2 regions of the Nocardia sp. NPDC006044 genome follow, and region 1 is predicted to be linked to the other one. Evidence: predicted binding sites of a transcription regulator. Region 1 holds the regulator's gene; the other holds the start of a gene.

Evidence for each region. The regulator HspR, encoded in region 1, represses chaperone genes until heat shock. The targets are predictions, from matches to a motif close to ANNTGAGTNNNNNNNACTCANNT.
Region 2: a site for HspR is predicted at 1,811-1,833, ahead of lon (endopeptidase La). Genes of this name have one in related genera too.

The regions. Positions count from the first base shown of each region.
Region 1 is NZ_JBIAID010000002.1:1,076,359-1,086,321, forward strand. It holds gene ACFYO1_RS22500 (NADP-dependent oxidoreductase) at 1-672, shown strand, start outside; gene ACFYO1_RS22505 (FAD-binding oxidoreductase) at 893-2,053, shown strand; gene ACFYO1_RS22510 (FAD-binding oxidoreductase) at 2,099-2,890, shown strand; gene ACFYO1_RS22515 (FAD-binding oxidoreductase) at 2,975-4,144, opposite strand; gene ACFYO1_RS22520 (heat shock protein transcriptional repressor HspR) at 4,714-5,118, opposite strand; gene dnaJ (molecular chaperone DnaJ) at 5,118-6,275, opposite strand; gene grpE (nucleotide exchange factor GrpE) at 6,378-7,055, opposite strand; gene dnaK (molecular chaperone DnaK) at 7,052-8,899, opposite strand; gene ACFYO1_RS22540 (FAD-binding oxidoreductase) at 9,256-9,963, shown strand, end outside.
Region 2 is NZ_JBIAID010000002.1:1,450,274-1,460,236, reverse strand. It holds gene ACFYO1_RS24275 (DUF6777 domain-containing protein) at 1-1,719, shown strand, start outside; gene lon (endopeptidase La) at 1,912-4,272, shown strand; gene ACFYO1_RS24265 (FAD-dependent oxidoreductase) at 4,369-5,991, shown strand; gene ACFYO1_RS24260 (PaaI family thioesterase) at 6,049-6,480, opposite strand; gene ACFYO1_RS24255 (TetR/AcrR family transcriptional regulator) at 6,477-7,034, opposite strand; gene ACFYO1_RS24250 (DNA polymerase IV) at 7,112-8,182, shown strand; gene ACFYO1_RS24245 (oxidoreductase) at 8,233-9,228, shown strand; gene ACFYO1_RS24240 (TetR/AcrR family transcriptional regulator C-terminal domain-containing protein) at 9,370-9,963, shown strand, end outside.

The sequences.
Region 1 (9,963 bases):
TTTCTCACCCCACCGGCCGGTCACGGCAGCTTCGCCGAGTACGCGGTCCTCCCGGAGGCGGCCACCCTGGTGCGGATCCCCGAGGGTGTCCCGACCGCGGCCGCCGCGGCCCTGCCCACCGCGGGTGTCACCGCGCAGGACCTGGTCGACGCCACCAAGATCGAGCCCGGACAGACCGTGCTGATCGTCGGCGCCACCGGCGGCGTCGGCTCGTTCCTCGTGCAATTGGCCAACATGGCGGGCGCGAACGTCATCGCCACCGCCCGCGCCGCGGTCGCCGACCAGATGACCCGGCTCGGCGCGGCCGAGACCGTCGACTACACCGCTGGCTCGATCCGCGACCAGGTCGGCGCCGCCCATCCCGACGGCATCGACGTCCTCTACGACCTGGTCAGCCCGCCCGAGGCGCTCGCCGAACTGACCACCCTGGTGCGCGACGGCGGCACCGTCTACTCCACCGTCTTCGCCGCCGACGAGGACGCCCTGCGGGCCCGCGGCATTCGCGGCGGCAACATCGAATCGAGCGGCCGCGCACCGGAATTGACCCGACTACTGGACCGGGTAGCCGAGGGCGACGTGGTCGTCCCGATCGACGCCACCCTGCCGCTGGCCGACGGCGTCGCCGCCCTGGGCGCCACCGGCGCCCGCGGCAAAACGGTGCTCACTATCTGAGCAAACTCCCTCGTCGTGCATAAATCGCCTTCAGCAAACATGTGCCCGCACCAAGAGCTACCATCTGGCCAGGCAACCTGCCCAGCACGATCCGACCCCCGGGAGCCGAAGCGCAGCGAGGCCGAACTGCCGCCCTGGTTTTCAGGGATACTGGTCAGGGGAGGACCGTGGGTTACGGATACGTTCCCGGGCAGAACTGAGGGAAAGGAAGCTTCGCGTCGTGGATGCGCGTTCGGCTGCGCTGGTCCGCGCCAACTTCCGTGCGGTGATCGAGTCCCCGCACGGACCCGAGCGGTTGGTCAGCGCGTTCTACGGCCATTTGTTCGCCGAGAACCCGCAACTGCGTGAACTCTTCCCGCCTGCGATGGAAATGCAGGCCAAGCGGATCGTCACCGCCATCCAGTACGTGCTCGATCACCTCGAGGACTGGGGGCGGGCGCAGAAGTTCCTGGAGCAGTTGGCCCGCGATCATCGCAAATACGGGGTCGACGCGGCGCACTACGACGCCGCGGGCCGGGCCCTGCTCTCGGCGTTCCGCGCGTACAACGGCATCGGGACCTGGCATCGCGGGCTGGAGGAGGGCTGGCGCGACATCACCATCCTGATCTCCGCGTCCATGGCCATCGGCGCGAACTCGGACAAATCCCAGCCGTATTGGGAGGCGACCGTGGTCGGGCACCGCCGGGTGCTCGAGGACCTGGCCATCGTGCGGCTGCAATCCGAGAGCCCGATCCCGTATCAGGCCGGACAGTACGTGCCGCTCACCGTGCCGCAGCGGCCGAAGATGTGGCGCTACTTCTCCCCCGCCATCCCGGCGAACCCGTACGGCGAGATCGAGTTCCACGTCCGCAAGATCCGCGGCGGCTGGGTCAGCCCGGCCATCGTGAACGAGACCAGGGTCGGTGACCGCTGGCAGATCGCCGGACCGCTCGGCGGCCTGCACGTCGACCGGGACAGCGGTCGCGACGTGCTGCTGATCGGCGCGGGCACCGGGATCGCCCCGCTGCGCGCGCAGCTGATCGAGATGGGCCAGCGCGGCATCAACCCGCGGGTGCACTTCTTCATCGGCGGCCGCTACCCCTGCGACCTCTACGACGTGGAGAACATGTGGCAGCTCTCGCAGAGCAATCCGTGGCTCACCATCGTCCCGGTCTGTGAACAGAAGACCAATCCGTGGTGGTACCCCCATCCGCCGCAGGAAGAGCCATACGGCATGCACCGGCGGCTGATCGGTAATCTGGGCGCGGTGGTCGCGAGCTTCGGCGCGTGGGCGGACCGGCAGATCCAGATCGCCGGATCGGCGAAGATGATCGCGGACACCCGGCGCGCGTTGATCGCGGTCGGCACTCCGGAGCACATCATCAGCTCCGATCCGGTTTGACGAAGGAGGTCCCCATGGGGGACGGCAGCGGACGGAGTCCGCGGGGTGGGTAGTACATCGGGGGACCCGGCTGCGCGGGGCAATGGCGCACACCACCCGACGGAGTGGACCTCCACGGTCGTCGGGCACCATCGAATCCGCCACGACCTGGCGGTGATTCGGCTGATCGGCGAGTTCGTCCCGTTTCTCGCGGGGCAGTCCGTCGAGGTCACCGTGCCGCAGCAACCCAGCATGCGGCGCAGGCTCTCCCCGGCGCTGCCGCCGTCGCTGGACGGCAAGCTGGAGTTCCACGTGCGCACGGTGCCCGGCGGCTGGTGCAGCGGCTCCATCGTGGCCGACACCCGGCCCGGCGACGAATGGCAGATCCGTGCCCCGTTCGGCAGTTTCGCGGTCGACCCCGCGGGCGAGGAAATCGTGATGATCGCGGGCGGCACCGGGCTGGCCCCGCTGCGCGCGCAGATCCTGGACCTGGCGCGCGAGCCGGAGCCGCCGCCCACCTACCTCTTCTTCGGCGGCCACACCCCGCGCGACCTGTACGCCTCGGACATGCTGTTCCTGCTGGCCGGTGAATTGCCTTGGCTCACCGTGATTCCCGTGGTCGAGAGCCCGGACGATCCCAGCTGGGCCGACGAGTGGTACGAGCGCAGCCGGGTGAACATCGGCTTCCCGCCGGACGAGATGCTCTTCGGCACGCTCGCGGAGGTGGTCGGTTCGCACGGCGCGTTCGACCATCATCAGGTGCTGGTGTGCGGCTCCCCCGCCATGGTCAACGCGACGGTGGACCGGTTGCTCGCCACCGGAACTCCGCCGGAGCGCATCCAATTCGAAGGTCTATAGCCGGAATCCGGTCGCGGTACTGGGCGCGACCGGATTCCGACTGGGTCCGGGATTACGGGAGGGGTCGAAATCCCGGACGGCCGGTCAGAACAGGGGGTCGTGGCGGATGTTCTTGGTGAGCGTCCCCGCGGCCATCATGCGGAACTTGGTGGTCTGCACCATCGACGGCGAGCCGACGATCTGCACGTCCCGGTCGGCCCAGGCGCCGAAGCTGGCGACCACCTTGCCGATCTGGCCGGTCAACCGCGGCTCCAGCCCCGCGTACGCGGGCGCCAGTTCGCCGGGATCGGTGTACCACCAAGGGTTTTCGTCGTGTTCGGTGACCGGGGTGACGGTCAGCCAGCGGTTGGCCACGGCCAGGCTGTTCAACGTGTCCAGATCGTAGAGGTCACAGGGGTGGTGACCGCCGACGAACAGATGCACCTTCGGGTTGGTCCGCCGCTGCGCCATCGCCATCAGCTGGGCGCGCAGCGGCGCGATGCCGGTGCCGCAGCCGACCATCAGCATCTTGCGCTTGGTGTTGCGCGGGATGCCGAGGCCGCCGAGCGGTGAGCCGAGCAGCCACTGGTCACCGATCGCGGTCTGGCCGACGATGGCCGAGCTGACCCAGCCGCCGAGCACGCCGCGGACGTGGAACTCGATCTCCCCGTTGGCATTCGCGGGCACGGCGGGCGACATATAGCGCCACATCCGCGGCCGGGACGGGATCTGCACGCTGAGGTACTGGCCGGCGGCGTATTGCATCGGCTGATCCAGCTGCAACCGCAGCACGGCCAGGTTGCGCAGCACGTCGCGGCGTTCGACCACGGTGCCGGTCCAGACCGGCGGCGTGGTTTCCTTCTCCGCGGCGCCGATCATGGTGTCGCCGATGATCTTCAGGCCTTCGTCCCAGGCCTGGTCGACCTCGTCGGTCCACATCTCGGTGCCCGCGTACACCCGCATCGCGGTCTTCAGCGAGACGGCGACCGCGGTGTAATGCGCGGGCTGCGCACCGTATTTGCGATGGTCGCGCCCGAGCTGAGCGAGGAACGGCAGGAGTTTGTTCGGCTCCTCCAACCGGTCCAGGACGTAGGCGATGGCCTTGACAAGGCGATCACGCTGTGCGTCCATGGCGGCTGGAAAGAAATCGCGGACTTGGGGGTAGTCGGTGAATAGGATCGCGTAGAACGATCTCGCTAATTTCTCCGGCCCCCCTTCCTCCGCAGCAACCGCCTTGAACGTCGTTCTGATCAAAGCGACAGTCCGCGAATCCATTTGTGTCACAACCCCATTTCGCACTCGAACACAAACTGTGCCGGCGAGTGAGGTGCTGCGGGACACTCGTCAGCAGCCGTTGCCAAGGAGTGTAGGCGAGGTTTGCCAGCAGCGGAATCCTCCGTTTAAACAACAAGCATGTAATTCCCCGGAAACGAGGAGGGGCAGCGCAAAACACTCACGAAACCGACTGGCAGACCGTAAAAAACGAGTGAAATCAGTCACGGATACACTGAATTTGCATGACTCGTTCTGCAATCCTCGTACCGGTAGCGATCCCAGAGCGACCGCACGGCAACACCACTGGGCGATCGACCGACTGAGTCGGTCCACGCCGCACGCCACGCCACGGGGGCCTGCGATGAAACTGACCAGTCGGCTATCGCCCCGAAGCCGAGGCGCTGATGCCCTGGCGCACACCACGTCTCGGCTTACCGTTGGCTATCCTTCGAAATCCCCGGTTGAATCCGACTTCGGGCCGCTGACCTCGGAGCACGATCAATTCTCCGAGGCCGGCGACCCGATAGTTAGCCAGCCGTATTCAGTATTGTTGCGGGACTGTCATTCGCTCAAATACCACGGCGATTTCGCGGTTGCCAGACCACGAGTGCGGTACTGCGTTGCGGCGGCGAAAGATCCGGCCGATAGCCGGCCCGCAGCCGATCCAGCTCGGCCGCCAGTTCGGCGACCCGCTGCTGCAATTCCTCGACCTGGTTGGTCAGTTCGATGATGCGTTTGATGCCCGCCAGGTTGACGCCCTCGTCCTGAGACAGCCGCTGCACCTCGCGCAACAGCTCGACGTCCCTGGCCGAGTAGCGTCGCCCGCCGCCCGAAGTGCGTTGTGGCGTAACCAGTCCCAGACGGTCATAGGTGCGCAGGGTCTGCGCGTGCATGCCCGCCAGCTGGGCCGCCACCGAGATCATGAAGAACTCGGCCCGCGACCCGCTGGACGCCTGCTTCGGATCATGGGACATCAAGCACCTGCCCATCCAGCCCGTGGATCGAATCCGCTTGCCTTCTCCGCCTCCGCATAGCGCCGGAGCGCCTCGGCTGCGTTGTCGTCCAACTTCTGTGGCACCGCGACCTTGACGGTGACCAGCAGGTCACCGGCGCCGCCGCCGCGCTTGGGCACGCCACGACCGCGCACCCGGAGGATGCGGCCGTCCGCGGTGCCGGGCGGCACCTTGACGCCTACGCGCCCTTCCAGCGTCGGCACGGAAACCGTGGTCCCGAGCACCAATTCGCTGTAGCTGACCGGCAGCACCAGGGTCAGGTCGTCGCCGTTGCGGCCGAAGACCTTGTCCTGGCTGACGTGCACGCTGACGAACAGATCGCCCGACGGCGCGCCCCGCAGGCCCGCCTCGCCCTGTCCGGCCAGCCGAATCCGTTGCCCGTCACTGACTCCCGGGGGAATCCGCACCGTGATGGTGCGTGTGCGGTTCTGGATGCCGCTGCCGTGGCAGTCGACGCACGGGTCGTCGATGATCGAGCCGGTGCCCCGGCAGTCGTCGCACGGCTCGCTGAAGCCGAACGCGCCCTGGTTGCGGCTGATCACGCCGGTCCCGTTGCAGTGCGGGCAGACTCGCGGGCTGGTGCCCGGCTTGGCGCCGCTGCCGTGACAGGTGGTACATGGCGACGGACTGGTCATCCGCAACGGAACCGTGACGCCCTGGGCGGCCTCGCGGAACCCGAGGGTGGTCTCGGTCTCCACGTCCGCCCCGCGACGCGGCCGGCTCGTGGTGCGGGTGCCGCCGCGGTTGAACAGACCGCCCAGCAGGTCACCGAGGCCACCGTCGCCCGCGTTCGCGGTACCGAAGATGTCGCCGATGTTGAAGTCCTGCGAAAAGCCGCCGCCCGCACCGGGAGTGAAGCCGCCGCGTGGATAACCGCCACCCGCGAACAGCTTGCGGGTCTCGTCGTACTCCTTGCGCTTGGCCGGATCCGACAGCACCGCGTGCGCTTCGCTGACGGTCTTGAACCGCTCCTCGGCCTTGGTGTCACCGGGATTGGCGTCCGGATGCAGGTCTCGCGCGAGCTTGCGGTACGCCTTCTTGATCTCGTCCTGCGAGGCGCCGGAGGAGACACCCAGTTCCTTATAGAAGTCCTTTTCGATCCACTCCCGTTGACTCACCGGATATCTCCTCCTCTCGCAGTATTCGATTCGCGGCACTCGCGGGGCCCTGCGTGGTTACGCTCCGCTACCGCCTCCGTGCCCGACGCTCGAGCCGCGGAGTTACTGTTTGTTCGCGCCGGCATCAGCGTCCGATGCCTTGGTCGAATCGGCTGTGGCCGCGTCGGCCACCCCATCGGTTACCCCGACCAGCGCGTGCCGAAGCACCCGTTCGCCGAACCGATAGCCCTTGCGCATGACCAGCCCGATCACCGGGTCGTGCCCGGAGCCCTCGTGCTGCACGGCCTCGTGCAGGGTCGGGTCGAAAGGCTCACCCTCCGAACCGAATTCCTCCAGGCCCTGCTTGTGCAGCGCGGTGGCCAGCTTGTCCGCCACCGACTTGAGCGGTCCGTTGTCCAGGTCGCCGTGCGCCCTGGCCCGATCGAGATCGTCGAGCACGCCGAGCAATTCGGTGACCACGGCGGCCTTGGCGGTGTCGATCGCGGTCTTGCGATCGCGTTCGACGCGGCGCCGGTAGTTGGCGTACTCCGCGGTCAGCCGCTGCAGGTCGGCGGTGCGCTCGGCGAGTTCCTTGCTGATGGCGTCGGCCAGCAGCTCGGCGCCCTGCGCGGTGCCGATGATCGAGTCGGTGCCGTTCCCGGCGTCCGGGCCGGGGCCGGCGGCGGACTCCGCCGCCGGCTCCCGTACGTCACCGGTCTCCGGGTCGATCTTGCGGTTGTCGACGAAGGTGACCGGCTCTTGCTCGGAGTTGCGCTGCTCCGAATCGTTGCCGTTGGTCACTTCTTCTCCGTGTCTACCGGCTCGTCCACGACCTCGGCGTCGACGACCTCGTCATCGGCGTCGGTGGCCGAGGATCCGTTGCTGGACGCGGCCGACTCGTTGGCCGAGGACTCGTAGATCGCCTGGCCGAGTGCCTGCGACTCGGTCGCCAGCTTCTCCACGGCCGCCTTGACCGCGGCGATGTCGGTGCCCTTGAGCGCCTCGTTCGCCTCGGCGATGGCCGCCTCCACCTTGGACTTGATCTCCGCGGGGACCTTGTCCTCGTTCTCCTTGATGAACTTCTCGGTCTGGTGCACCAGCGACTCGGCCTGGTTGCGGGTCTCGGCCTCCTCGCGGCGGGCCTTGTCCTCGGACGCGTGCTGCTCGGCGTCCTTCACCATCCGGTCGATCTCCTCCTTGGACAGGCCGGAGCCGTCCTGGATCTTGATCGTGTTCTCCTTGCCGGTGCCCTTGTCCTTCGCGGTCACGTGCACGATGCCGTTGGCGTCGATGTCGAAGGTGACCTCGATCTGCGGCACGCCGCGCGGGGCCGGCGGGATGCCGGTCAGCTCGAACGAGCCCAGCAGCTTGTTGTGCGAGGCGATCTCGCGCTCACCCTGGAATACCTGGATCTGCACCGAGGGCTGGTTGTCGTCGGCCGTGGTGAAGGTCTCCGAGCGCTTGGTCGGAATGGTGGTGTTGCGCTCGATGAGCTTGGTCATCACGCCGCCCTTGGTCTCGATGCCCAGCGACAGTGGGGTCACATCGAGCAGCAGGACGTCCTTGACCTCGCCCTTGAGCACACCGGCCTGCAGCGCGGCGCCGACGGCGACGACCTCGTCCGGGTTCACGCCCTTGTTCGGCTCACGGCCGCCGGTCAGTTCCTTGACCAGCTCGGAGACGGCGGGCATACGGGTGGAGCCACCGACGAGCACGACGTGGTCGATGTCGGCGACGTTGATGCCCGCGTCCTTGATCACGGACTGGAACGGCGCGCGGGTGCGGTCGAGCAGGTCCGAGGTGATCTTCTGGAACTCGGCGCGGGTCAGCTGCTCGTCGAGGAACAGCGGGTTCTTGTCCGCGTCGACGGTGATGTAGGGCAGGTTGATCGAGGTGCTCTGCGAGGAGCTGAGCTCGATCTTCGCCTTCTCGGCGGCCTCACGCAGCCGCTGCAGCGCCATCTTGTCCTTGGTCAGGTCGATGCCCGCGCTGGCCTTGAACTTGTCCACCAGCCAGGTGACCACGCGCTCGTCCCAGTCGTCACCACCGAGGTGGTTGTCGCCGGAGGTGGCGCGGACCTCGACGACGCCCTCGCCGATTTCCAGCAGCGAGACGTCGAAGGTGCCGCCACCGAGGTCGAAGACCAGGATGGTCTGTTCCTTGTCGCCCTTGTCCAGGCCGTACGCCAGCGCGGCCGCGGTGGGCTCGTTGACGATGCGCAGCACGTTCAGGCCGGCGATCTGGCCGGCTTCCTTGGTGGCCTGACGCTGGGCGTCCTCGAAGTACGCCGGCACGGTGATGACCGCGTCGGTGATCTCCTCACCGAGGTAGGCCTCCGCGTCGCGCTTCAGCTTCATGAGCGTGCGCGCGCTGATTTCCTGCGGGGTGTACTTCTTGCCATCGATCTCGACGGTCCAGTCGGTGCCGATGTGGCGCTTGACCGAGCGAATGGTGCGGTCGACGTTGGTGACGGCCTGGTTCTTGGCCGGCTGGCCGACCAGCACCTCGCCGTTCTTCGCGAAGGCGACGATCGACGGGGTGGTACGCGATCCTTCCGAGTTGGCCACGACCACCGGTTCTCCGCCTTCGAGTACGGCGACGACCGAGTTCGTGGTCCCGAGGTCGATTCCGACCGCACGAGCCATTGTTGTTCCTCCTATTTGACGTACTTACTGGTGTCGGGTGCTGGGCGGGTGCCGCCCTGCGGCCAGGTCACCCTGTGCCGCGAGACCTAGCCCCCAAACACCTGGCGGAGCACGGTCCCAGCAACGCTGAGCGTGGTCGGCTCAATCCTGCACCCAATTATCATCGGGAGTCAACTCAAACTTGAGCCCGACACACTCAACGTTGTCGAATAGCTCAACGGACGACCGCCGAGGATCATTCCCGAATCCCGGCATCGATTTCGGCCGTTCCCGATTCTCGTCCCGCGAACCCGGCGTGGCTACCCGTGGTGCGATAGCCTGCGCGGCGGGCGCGAGCCCGGCGGAAAGGAGTCCCGGTGTCGGCGAAGACGCGGTCGTGGTGGGGTTGGGGCAACGTCGAGGACGCGGTCGGCGGGGCGGAGCGGGCGGCGCTGACCGAGCGGGTCGCGGCGATCCTGCCGGGCGCCGACCTGACCGTGCACGAGCCGCCGGCGGTCGAGTCGCTCGCGCTGCCCGCGCCGCGGGTCGCCGCGCCAGACGCGCTGGCCGAGCTGGTTTCCGTCGATCCCGCCGATCGCGCGGCGCACGCGCACGGGCAGGCGTTCCGCGATGTGGTGCGAAATCTGCTCGGCGAGGTGGGAACTCCGCCCGACCTGGTGATCCGCCCACGCACCGAGGCGGACATCGTCGACGTGCTGGACTGGGCGAGCCGGGCGAACATCGCCGTAATCCCTTTCGGCGGCGGCACTTCCGTGGTCGGCGGCGTGGAGCCGCGGCTCGACGGGGACTTCGCCGGTGCGGTGAGCCTGGACCTCGGGGCGCTCGACCGTGTGCTCGAGCTCGATCCCACCAGCCGGGCCGCGCGGATTCAGGCCGGGGTGTTCGGGCCCGCGCTGGAAGGTCAACTGCGCGAAGCGAATCTGACGCTGCGGCATTTTCCGCAGTCGTTCGAGTTCTCCACCCTCGGCGGGTGGCTGGCCACCCGGGCGGGCGGGCACTTCGCGACGCTGTACACCCACATCGATGACCTGGTGGAGTCGATGCGCGTGGTGACGCCCGCGGGC
Region 2 (9,963 bases), 370 kb from region 1:
CAGGAGCCCTTGTTACGCGACCCGATGCATCTGCTGGTAGCTCTGGCCATCGACCTGTTGTCGGAAAGAGATCTGCCAATCGCCGCGCGATGCGAACTCGTTGAGGTCATCGTCGACCCGCAGGTGAGTGTAAAATATTCTGCGGCAAGGGAATTCGGTCGAATCAGTGCGGCGATCCATTCGGCATCGCGCGAGTACGCTGCTGCGGCCGGTCTCGGAGATCTCTGGTCGACACAGAATCTGCTGGCACTGATCGCTGCCGCGCTGATGCACGTGGGGCGCGACCTTCCGACCAGAGACCCAGATGCCGATCGGCGTTGGTGTCTAGAGTTGGCTGCGACGGCAACCGAAAAATACTTGGATGCTATCCGTGCCGTCGATCCTTACCGGCCCAAGCGGAATCAAGTCGACGCAACTATTGTGCCTGGATCGGTGCCTCCGAAACCTGGTGACGCCCTCATATTCCAACGCGAATCAACGATCGCAGACGCCGCCCCGTCACGGATTGATGTGGCGCAACCCACAGCGCGGTTCGGAAAGAAGTACCGCGTGCCATTGGTGATCTTCGGGTTGCTCCTCGTCGTCATTGTTGTCGGTGTGACAGTGGCCAAGCTCGGCCTGCGCCAGCAAGACGCTGCGCATGCCTGTGTCGCAGATACTGGTATGACTGGAGCACGCACGGGCATGCTGCATGCCAACACCGTGTTCACGATAAGCGCTGAAGAGACAGGGCAAGGTCCCTTCCTGCCTGGGCGGGCTGCTTCTGTGGGACTCGCGTCTGTGCGGCCGACGGGTGTGCAGTGGTGTCCTCGGCTTACCGGGGACGCGCCTGCGTTGTATGGCGGAATTCCGCATCAGTCTGTCGGCGGAAGCGACGTCATTACTTACTTCCAGTCTGACGCGCAGGCAGCGTCGGCGGCAGTCGAGGCGTTCTCCTCGGACGCCACAGTGCAATTGGCGCGGAATGTGCAACTCACCGCCACCAACTTGGACGACTTCATCCGCACAATGACACCTGTCGTCCTGACGGTCGATACAGAAGTCATGTATCACCGCTATAAGGATGGCCGTATCGAGAGTGACCTGTCCATCTTGCAGGCGGGCACGGCGGTCCTAGTAGATATCCGTGGGGTTCCACGGTTTCGGATGCGCAGTGGCACACCGCTGACGATTCCGGAGCAGTTCGACGCGGACCAAGTGACCTACTCAGGTTCAGGTTGGCCATCCTTCGACGCCCATACCGCCGTCACCGTCCGCCCGTCCGGTTCGACGCTGCCGTTGCTGCGGCTTCGTGACCTGGACGATCCCGACCGGGTAATCGACCGTCCGGTCGGCACGAACGGCGAGCGCGATTCCGGTCGGCCATCGGCACAGTCCGGCGGTGATCAGGATCTATCGGGAAATTGGATCGTGAGAACGACGACCCATGAATGGGTTGGCGCAATCACGCGGGCCGAAGGCGGATTCCAGTTCGTCAGTTACGACTTCCGTGACGACGGCGGCCAACGCAGCTTCGAGTGCCAGTTGGTCGTGGTCCCTGGAGAGACGTCCACTCTGCGTTGCGTCAGCAGTTCCACCACGCCGGGCGGGTCCTACCGGGCTGATTTGGCCTTCGACGGGGTGATGCACTGGGACGAGCGCGGCGGCAAATTCCGGTTCACAGGCGCTCCCCGTCCCGAGTCCGGCGTTCAGGAGAGGGTGAGCTTCGGGCCCGAGTGACCTCGATTGCACGACGTTCCTGGGCGAAGAGTGTCCTTCTTCGCCCACAGCGAACGTGGGGAGGTATCCGGAACAAAGGGGGGAGGGGTGGGGTTGAGTTGGTATCGCTCAACTTTTGGAAGGGTCGAACACGTGACTACACCACAGAACCTGCCGGTGCTGTTCCTGACCGATCCGATCGTGCTGCCGGGCATGGTCGTGCCCATCGAACTGGACGAATCGGCGCAGGCTGCCATCGACGCCGCGCGCGCGGCCAAGACTGACGCGGTGCTGCTGGCGCCGCGGCTGACCGAGGGCTACGCCTCCTACGGCGTGGTCGCCACCATCGAACAGGTCGGCCGGATGCGCGGCGGCGCGCCGGCGGCGGTGCTGAAGGCCGAGCGGCGCGCCAAGATCGGGCACGGGGTGACCGGGCCCGGGGCCGCGCTGTGGGTCGAGGCCGAGCCGGTCGAGATCCCGACGCCGGACGGCCGGACGAAGGAGCTGGCCGCCGAATACAAGAAGCTGGTCGTCTCGGTGTTGCAGCGCCGCGAGGCCTGGCAGATCATCGACGCGGTCAACCAGCTGACCGATCCGTCGGCCATCGCCGACACCGCGGGCTACGCGCCCTACCTGACCGACGAGCAGAAGCGCGAACTGCTGGAGACCCCCGACGTCGTCCAGCGGCTGAACCGGCTGATCGAGTGGACCAAGGACCACATCGCCGAGGCCGAGGTCACCGAGAAGATCAGTGACGACGTCCGCGAGGGCCTGGAAAAGAGCCAGCGCGAGTTCCTGCTCCGCCAGCAGCTCAACGCGATTCGCAAGGAGCTCGGCGAGGACGAGCCGGACGGTGCGGACGACTACCGCACCCGGGTCGAACAGGCCGACCTGCCCGACAATGTGCGCGCCGAGGCGCTGCGCGAGGTCGGCAGGCTGGAGCGAGCCAGCGATCAGAGCCCGGAATCGGGCTGGATCCGGACCTGGCTGGACACCGTGCTCGAGCTGCCGTGGACGGTGAAAACCACGGACAGCACCGACGTCTCGGCCGCCCGCGCGGTGCTGGACGCCGACCACCACGGCCTGGACGAGGTCAAGGACCGGATGGTCGAATACCTGGCGGTGCGTTCCCGGCGGGCCTCGCGTGGGCTCGAGGTGGTCGGCGGACGTGGTTCGGGCGCGGTGCTCGCGCTGGTCGGTCCGCCCGGTGTCGGCAAGACCTCGCTGGGTGAATCCGTGGCTCGCGCCATGGGCCGCAAGTTCGTCCGGGTCGCCCTCGGCGGCGTGCGCGACGAGGCGGAGATCCGCGGGCACCGGCGCACCTACGTCGGCGCGCTGCCCGGCCGCATCGTCCGCGCGATCAAGGAGGCGGGTTCGCTGAATCCCGTTGTCCTGCTCGACGAGATCGACAAGGTCGGCTCGGACTTCCGGGGCGACCCGGCGGCCGCGCTGCTCGAGGTGCTGGATCCGGCGCAGAACCACACGTTCCGCGATCACTACCTGGATCTGGATCTGGACCTGTCCGACGTGCTGTTCATCGCGACCGCCAATGTCATGGACACCATCCCCGGCCCGCTGCTGGATCGGATGGAGCTGATCACCGTCGACGGCTACACCGAGGACGACAAGGTTGGCATCGCCCGCGACTTCCTGGTGCCCCGGCAGCTGGAGCGCAACGCGCTGACCACCGACGAGGTGACCATCACCGACGCGGCCCTGCGCGAGATCGCCGCCAACTACACCCGGGAAGCCGGCGTGCGGCAGATGGAGCGCCTGATCGCGAAGGCGTTGCGCAAGGCCGCGACTCGACTGTCCGAGAACGGAATCGGTCCGGCGGCCAACGATCTCGGCTACGACGCCGAGCTGGGTTACGACGCGCTGGCGAAATCCGCAGCCGGTGAACAGCAGTCGCTGATCATCGACCTGGGTGAGCTGAAGGACTACCTGGGCCGTCCGCGCTTCACCCCCGACTCGGTGGAACGCACCGCGGTCCCGGGTGTGGCGACCGGACTGGCGGTCACCGGCCTCGGCGGCGACGTTCTCTACATCGAGGCCAACGTCGCGGAGGGCGAGCGCTCGCTGACCCTGACCGGTCAGCTCGGCGACGTGATGAAGGAGTCCGCGCAGATCGCGCTGACCTACGTGCGCTCGCACCTGGAGGAGATCGGCATCGAACCGTCGGTGCTGGATCGCAACATCCACGTGCACTTCCCGGCGGGCGCGGTCCCGAAGGACGGACCGTCGGCGGGCGTCACCATGGTCACCGCGCTGGTGTCGCTGGCATTGGGCAGGCAGGTGCGCGCGGACGTGGGCATGACCGGTGAGGTCACGCTGAACGGACGGGTGCTGCCGATCGGCGGCGTCAAGCAGAAGCTGCTCGCCGCCCAGCGGGCCGGACTGAAGACGGTGTTCATCCCGGCCCGCAACGAGCCGGACCTGGACGACGTCCCCGCCGAAGTGCTTGCCGCACTGGATGTCCGCCCCGTCGGTGACGTGGCCGACATCCTGGCCTACGCCATCGAGCCGGTCGCCGAACCGGCCCTCGACGGTCGGACCTTCGCGGCCACCGCCTGACGCGGGTGAACGGGCCGGGCACCGCAGGGTGCCCGGCCCGTTCGCGTGTAATCGGCATGCAAGGGCGGTGCAAGCGGCCGGGCACACCATCTGAGCATGACTTCGACGCAGCAAGTGCCCGTGCTTATCGTCGGCGGCGGTCTGGTCGGTCTGTCCGCTGCCCTGTTCCTCGAGTATCACGGGGTGCCGTTCGTGCTCGTGGAGAAGCGGACGGGCGCGTCGGTGCTGCCACGGTCGCGCGGCCTGCACATTCGGACCGTCGAGCTGTTCCGCCAGATCGGCATCGACAAGCGGGTGCAGCGGGTGGCTGCGGCCGAGTGGAAAGGGGGCCGGTTCGGCGGCGCGCGCCGCGGTGCCACGTTGATCACGGCCGAGCAACTCGATCCCGGCAACGTGGTGCAGAGCCTGGCCGATCGCGAGCCGAGCCCGTCGGGTTTCTGTTTCCTGCCGCAGGCGCAGCTCGAGCCGTTGCTGGCCGATCTGGCCCGCGAGCGCGGCGGTGACCTGCGGTTCGGGACAGAGCTGACCGAGTTCGTGCCGGACGGGTACGGGGTCACCGCGACCGTGCGGGATCAGGCGGGTGAGGTCTCGATCATCCGGGCCGATTACCTGATCGCGGCCGACGGCGCGAACAGCCCGATCCGGCGAGAGCTCGGGATCACCGGCTGGGAGCTGCCGCCGACGCACCACAACATCAATGTCTTCGTGCGCACCGACCTCACCGAGGTGCTCGACGGTCGCACTTTCAGTCAGTGCGAGATCGTCAACAACCAGATGCGCGGCCTGGTGCTGGCGAAGAACAACACCGACGAGTGGTCGTTCCACTTCGAATACGATGCAGCGCGGGAGGGTCTCGCCGATTACCCCGTGGACCGTTGCGTCGAGCTGGTCCGCGCCGCCGTCGGCGTGCCCGGCATCGAGGTCGAGGTGCTGGCGAAGTCCTCTTGGGACACCGGCGTTTTCGTCGCCGACGAGTACCGCCGCGGCCGGATCTTCCTGGTCGGTGACGCCGCGCACCGGCACGCGCCGTCGGGTGGTTACGGCGCCAACACCGGAATCGCGGACGCGCACAACCTGATCTGGAAACTGGCCTCGGTGCTGTCCGGCACGGCCGGGCCTGCGCTGCTCGACAGCTACCAGTCCGAACGCAGGCCCCGGGCGATCGTCGCCGCCGAACAGGCCCGGCTCGGCACCGATGTCAACACCCGCTACCGTATCGAAACACCGGACAACGCAACGAATCTCGCTCGGCAACTGACCAATGACACGGTCATGACCCGCTACCGGTACACCTCCACCGCACTCCTCGGCGAGAGCACGGGTACGCCGCATGTCGACGAGCTGACCGGCCAGATCGGTACTCGGGTCCCGCACGTGTGGATCGACCGGTCACAGCAGATCTCGACCCTGGACTTGAACGGACCCGGTTTCGCCCTGCTGGTCACGGGCACCTCGGCAGCGTGGCGCGACGCCGTCGCCGAAGCGCAGTGGGAGACCGGGATCGACATCGTCGTGCACGCGCTGCCGATGGCCGAATGGGCAACGCGCACCGGCCTGCCCGAGGGCAGCGCACTGCTGGTCCGCCCGGACGGAATCGTCGCGGGCCGCTCCGACGCGGACCTCTCGCCGGGCACGCTCACCGCAGCGTTGCGTCACCTCGTCGGCGACCCGTCCTGTGGCGCAAACGTTCTCGAAGAATCGACGGCCGCCGTCTGGTAGGCGAACCGGGCAGACACCCCTCCATTCCCGACCCGGGACGGTAACGCGGACAGGCGATCACGCGTGGCCCGACAGCTCCCGCTCGACACTGCGCGCCGTCCCCTGCGCCACCGCGCACAGCACCGTCTGGCCGTCGGCCTCCTCGGTATAGATCTCGCAGTACACCACGGCCTGACGCCGGGTGGCGCCGGTGACGGTGGCCACGGCTCGCAGCCGAATCCCTTTGGCGGGGCGCAGATAGGTGATAGTGAAGCCACCGGTCAATACATTCGCGCCCAGCGCGGTGCCCGCGGCGAAGGTGAGCGCGTTATCGGCCGCGTAGGACAGCACCCCGCCGTGTACGAAGCCGAATTGCTGGCCTAGTTCGGGGCGGATGGGGATCACCAGAGTGACTGTGCCGTCGCCGAATTCGGCGATCTCCGTGCCGACCAACTCGGCGAACGGTTGCGCGGCGAGGACCTGCTTGGCGAGGTCGATATCGATGATCATCCGTTGGTCCCCAGGGTCAGCCACGCCGCGTCGGCGAGTTCGTCCGCGATGTCGGTGGGCGCGGCGACCAGGTCGCCGCTCAGCCAATGCCGCGCGTATTCCTGCGCCGGCCCCAGCCACAGCGCGTAGACCAGATCGAGCGAAAGGTCGCGCACCGCACCGTATCCGGCGTGCGTACGCCACCAGCGGGCGACATTGCGCAGGAACTCGCGATTGCTGTCGCTCTCCCGCACCCCCGGCGGCCGCGCGGACAGCAGAACCTTTGCCCGGTACTGATTGTCGGCAACCCAGCGCAGGTGTTCGCGCACCCCCGCCGCAACCCCTTCCCGAGCATCGGAACTGTCGCCGACCGCCGACCAGAAGTGCCGCTGGTAGTCGACCAGCGCATTCGCCCACACCTGCCGGTACAGATCCGCCTTGTCCGGAAAGTGGTGATAGAGCGCGCCCACGCTGGCCCCGGCGGCCTCACGGATCTGCGCCAGCGTCGCATCCAACGCCCCCCGCTCCGCGAACTGCCGCTCAGCCGCCAACAGCAACCGATCTCGAATCTTCACAAACAGAATTTAGTTCTGTTCTGCTGACGGCGCAATAGTTCCCGGCTCCTGTCACACCGGTGGGGTAAGACGGTGATATGGCCAGATGGCTGTTGCATGTCGATCTCGATCAGTTCCAGGCGGCGGTGGAGTTCCGCCGTCACCCGGAGCTGCGCGGCTTGCCGGTCATCGTCGGCGGCAACGGCGACCCGGCCGAGCCGCGCAAGGTGGTCACCTGCGCGTCCTATCCGGCTCGCGCGTTCGGTGTGCGGGCGGGGATGGCGCTGCGCAGTGCTCAGCGCAAATGCCCGGAAGGGGTTTTCCTGCCCCTGGACATGGTCAGTTACGAGGAGGCCTCGGACGAGGTCATGTCGCTGCTGCGCACCTTCCCCGGCCGGGTCGAGGTGTGGGGCTGGGATGAGGCGTTCCTCGCCGCCGACACCGACGATCCGGAAGCTCTCGCGGGCGAAATCCGCTCCGCGATAGCGCAATTGGAACTGTCCTGCTCGATCGGCATCGGCGACAACAAGCTCACCGCCAAACTCGCCACCGGCCTGGCCAAATCGACCGGCAAGTCCGGTGCCGGACCAGCGGACGACGCGGGCGCGGCCACCGGCGTCTTCCGCCTCACCGCCGCGAACTGGACCGAGGTGATGGCGCACCGTCCGACAAATGCCCTGTGGGGCATCGGCAGCCGGATCGCCACCCGGCTCGCCGACCTCGGCATCAGCACCGTCGCCGACCTGATGGCCGCGGACCGGCAGCGCCTCGCCGCCGAATTCGGCCCGAACACCGGCCCCTACCTCTGGGTCCTCGGCCACGGCAAGGGCGACACCGACGTCACCACGGAGCCGCGAGTCCCGCTGGGCCGCAGCAAATCCGAGACCTTCCCGCACGACCTCACCGACCCCGCCGAGATCCGCGCCCAGGTGGCCCGGCTGGCCACCGAGGTGACCGAGGAAATGGCCGAGGCGGGCCGCGTCGGCACCCGGGTGTCGGTCACCGTCCGGACCAACACCTTCTACACCCGCAGCAAACAGGAAAAACTGCCGGTGCCGAGCATCGATCCGGCCGAGATCACCGAGGCCGCGCTGCGCATCATCGACCGCTTCACCCTCGATCGGCCGATTCGCCTGCTCGGCGTCCGCCTCGAGCTGGTCCCGGAGTAGACCGGCCCGGGAGCTGCGCGGTCTGGGACAGACGCTCGTATGCTCGTCGCATGGAGTTCTGGGCGATGGTGGCGCATGAATCGGACAGCGGGATCGTTCTGACCAAGCAGGAGGTCGGAGACGATTTCCTCGGGCCTGGCGAGGTGACCATCAAGGTGCACTTCTCCAGCGCGAACTACAAGGACGGACTGGCAATCACCCCCGGTGGCGGGGTGGTGCGGAAGTACCCGATCGTGCCCGGCATCGACATCACCGGCGAGGTGGTCGCCTCCGAGGACGACGACTTCACCCCCGGTGACCTGGTGGTCGCGCACGGCTACGACATCGGCGTCTCGCACAACGGCGGGTTCGCCGAGTACGCCAGGGTGCCCGCCGACTGGGTGGTGAAGCTGGACGGCCTGAGCCCCAGGGACGCGGCCGCGCTCGGCACCGCGGGCTTCACCGCCGGCCTGAGCGTGCAGTCGCTGCTCGACCGCGGCATCACGCCGGAAACGGGCGCGGTGCTGGTCACCGGCGCGACCGGCGGCGTCGGCAGCGTGAGCATCGACATCCTGTCCGGCCTCGGTTTCGAGATCGTCGCCTCCACCGGCAAGACCGACGCGAGCGATCTGCTCGGCGAACTCGGCGCGAACGAGATCATCGGCCGGCTGCCGGAAGACCCCGACGCCAAGCCGCGGCCGCTGAACAAGGCTCGCTGGGCCGCCGCGATCGACAGCGTCGGCGGCAAGTCGCTCGCCTACATCCTCAGCGCCATCGGCTACGGCGGCGCGGTCGCGGTGAGCGGCCTGACCGGCGGTTCCGGCCTGCCGACCACCGTGTTGCCGTTCATCCTGCGCGGCGTGGACCTGCTCGGCATCGATTCGGTGTTCGTGCCGATCGAGAAGCGCCGTGAGTTGTGGACCCGCCTGGCGAACGAGCTTCGGCCGCAACACCTTTCGGCGCTCACCCAGTTCGCGCCGATCACCGATGCGGAGCAGGTGCTGCATTCCATCCAGGCCGGCACCCACACCGGGCGCACCGTCTTCCGTGTCCTCGGCGAATTCTGAACGCGCAGAACTAATTTCACACACTGGAAGGTGATAACGCTCTTCTCCCGATGTTCGTCGCGAACGACGTACGCATAATTAGTGTCTGTACGCACATGCGAACATCGTGCGCTACTGTGGTGGCAATTGAAGGGAGTCGGCGTGGCCGTCGAAAAGCAGCAGGTCGGATCGGTGTGGACGCGTCCGCGCAAAGGCAGGGAACAGCCCGCGCTGACCAGGGAGCAGATCGTCGCCGAAGCGGTCGCCCTGCTGGACGCGGAAGGTATGGAGGCGCTCACCATGCGCCAGCTCGGCGCCCGGCTCAATGCCGGCGCGACGTCCCTCTACCGGCACGTGGCCAACCGCGACGAGCTGATCGAGCTGGTGGTCGACGAGGTCTACGGCGAGATCCGGGTGCCGGCGATCACCGACCCGGCGGCCTGGCGCACGGCCACCGCGGACTCCGCGGACAGCCTGCGCGCGATGATCCTGCGGCACCCGTGGATGGCCTCGACCCTCGGCCAGGTCGGATTGTCCTACCTGGGCCCGAACGTCATGCGGCTCAACGACGGCCTGGTGGGACTGTTCGAGGCCGGCGGCTTTCCGGCGGCGGAGACGGGCGACGCGATCAGTGCCGTCATGAGTTACGTCGTCGGGATGGGCATCTCCGAAGCCGCCTGGCTGGCGACCCTCGCCCGCTCCGGGCAGACCGAGCCGGAGTTCGTCGCGCAGCTGTGGCCCGCCGTCGAGCAGGCC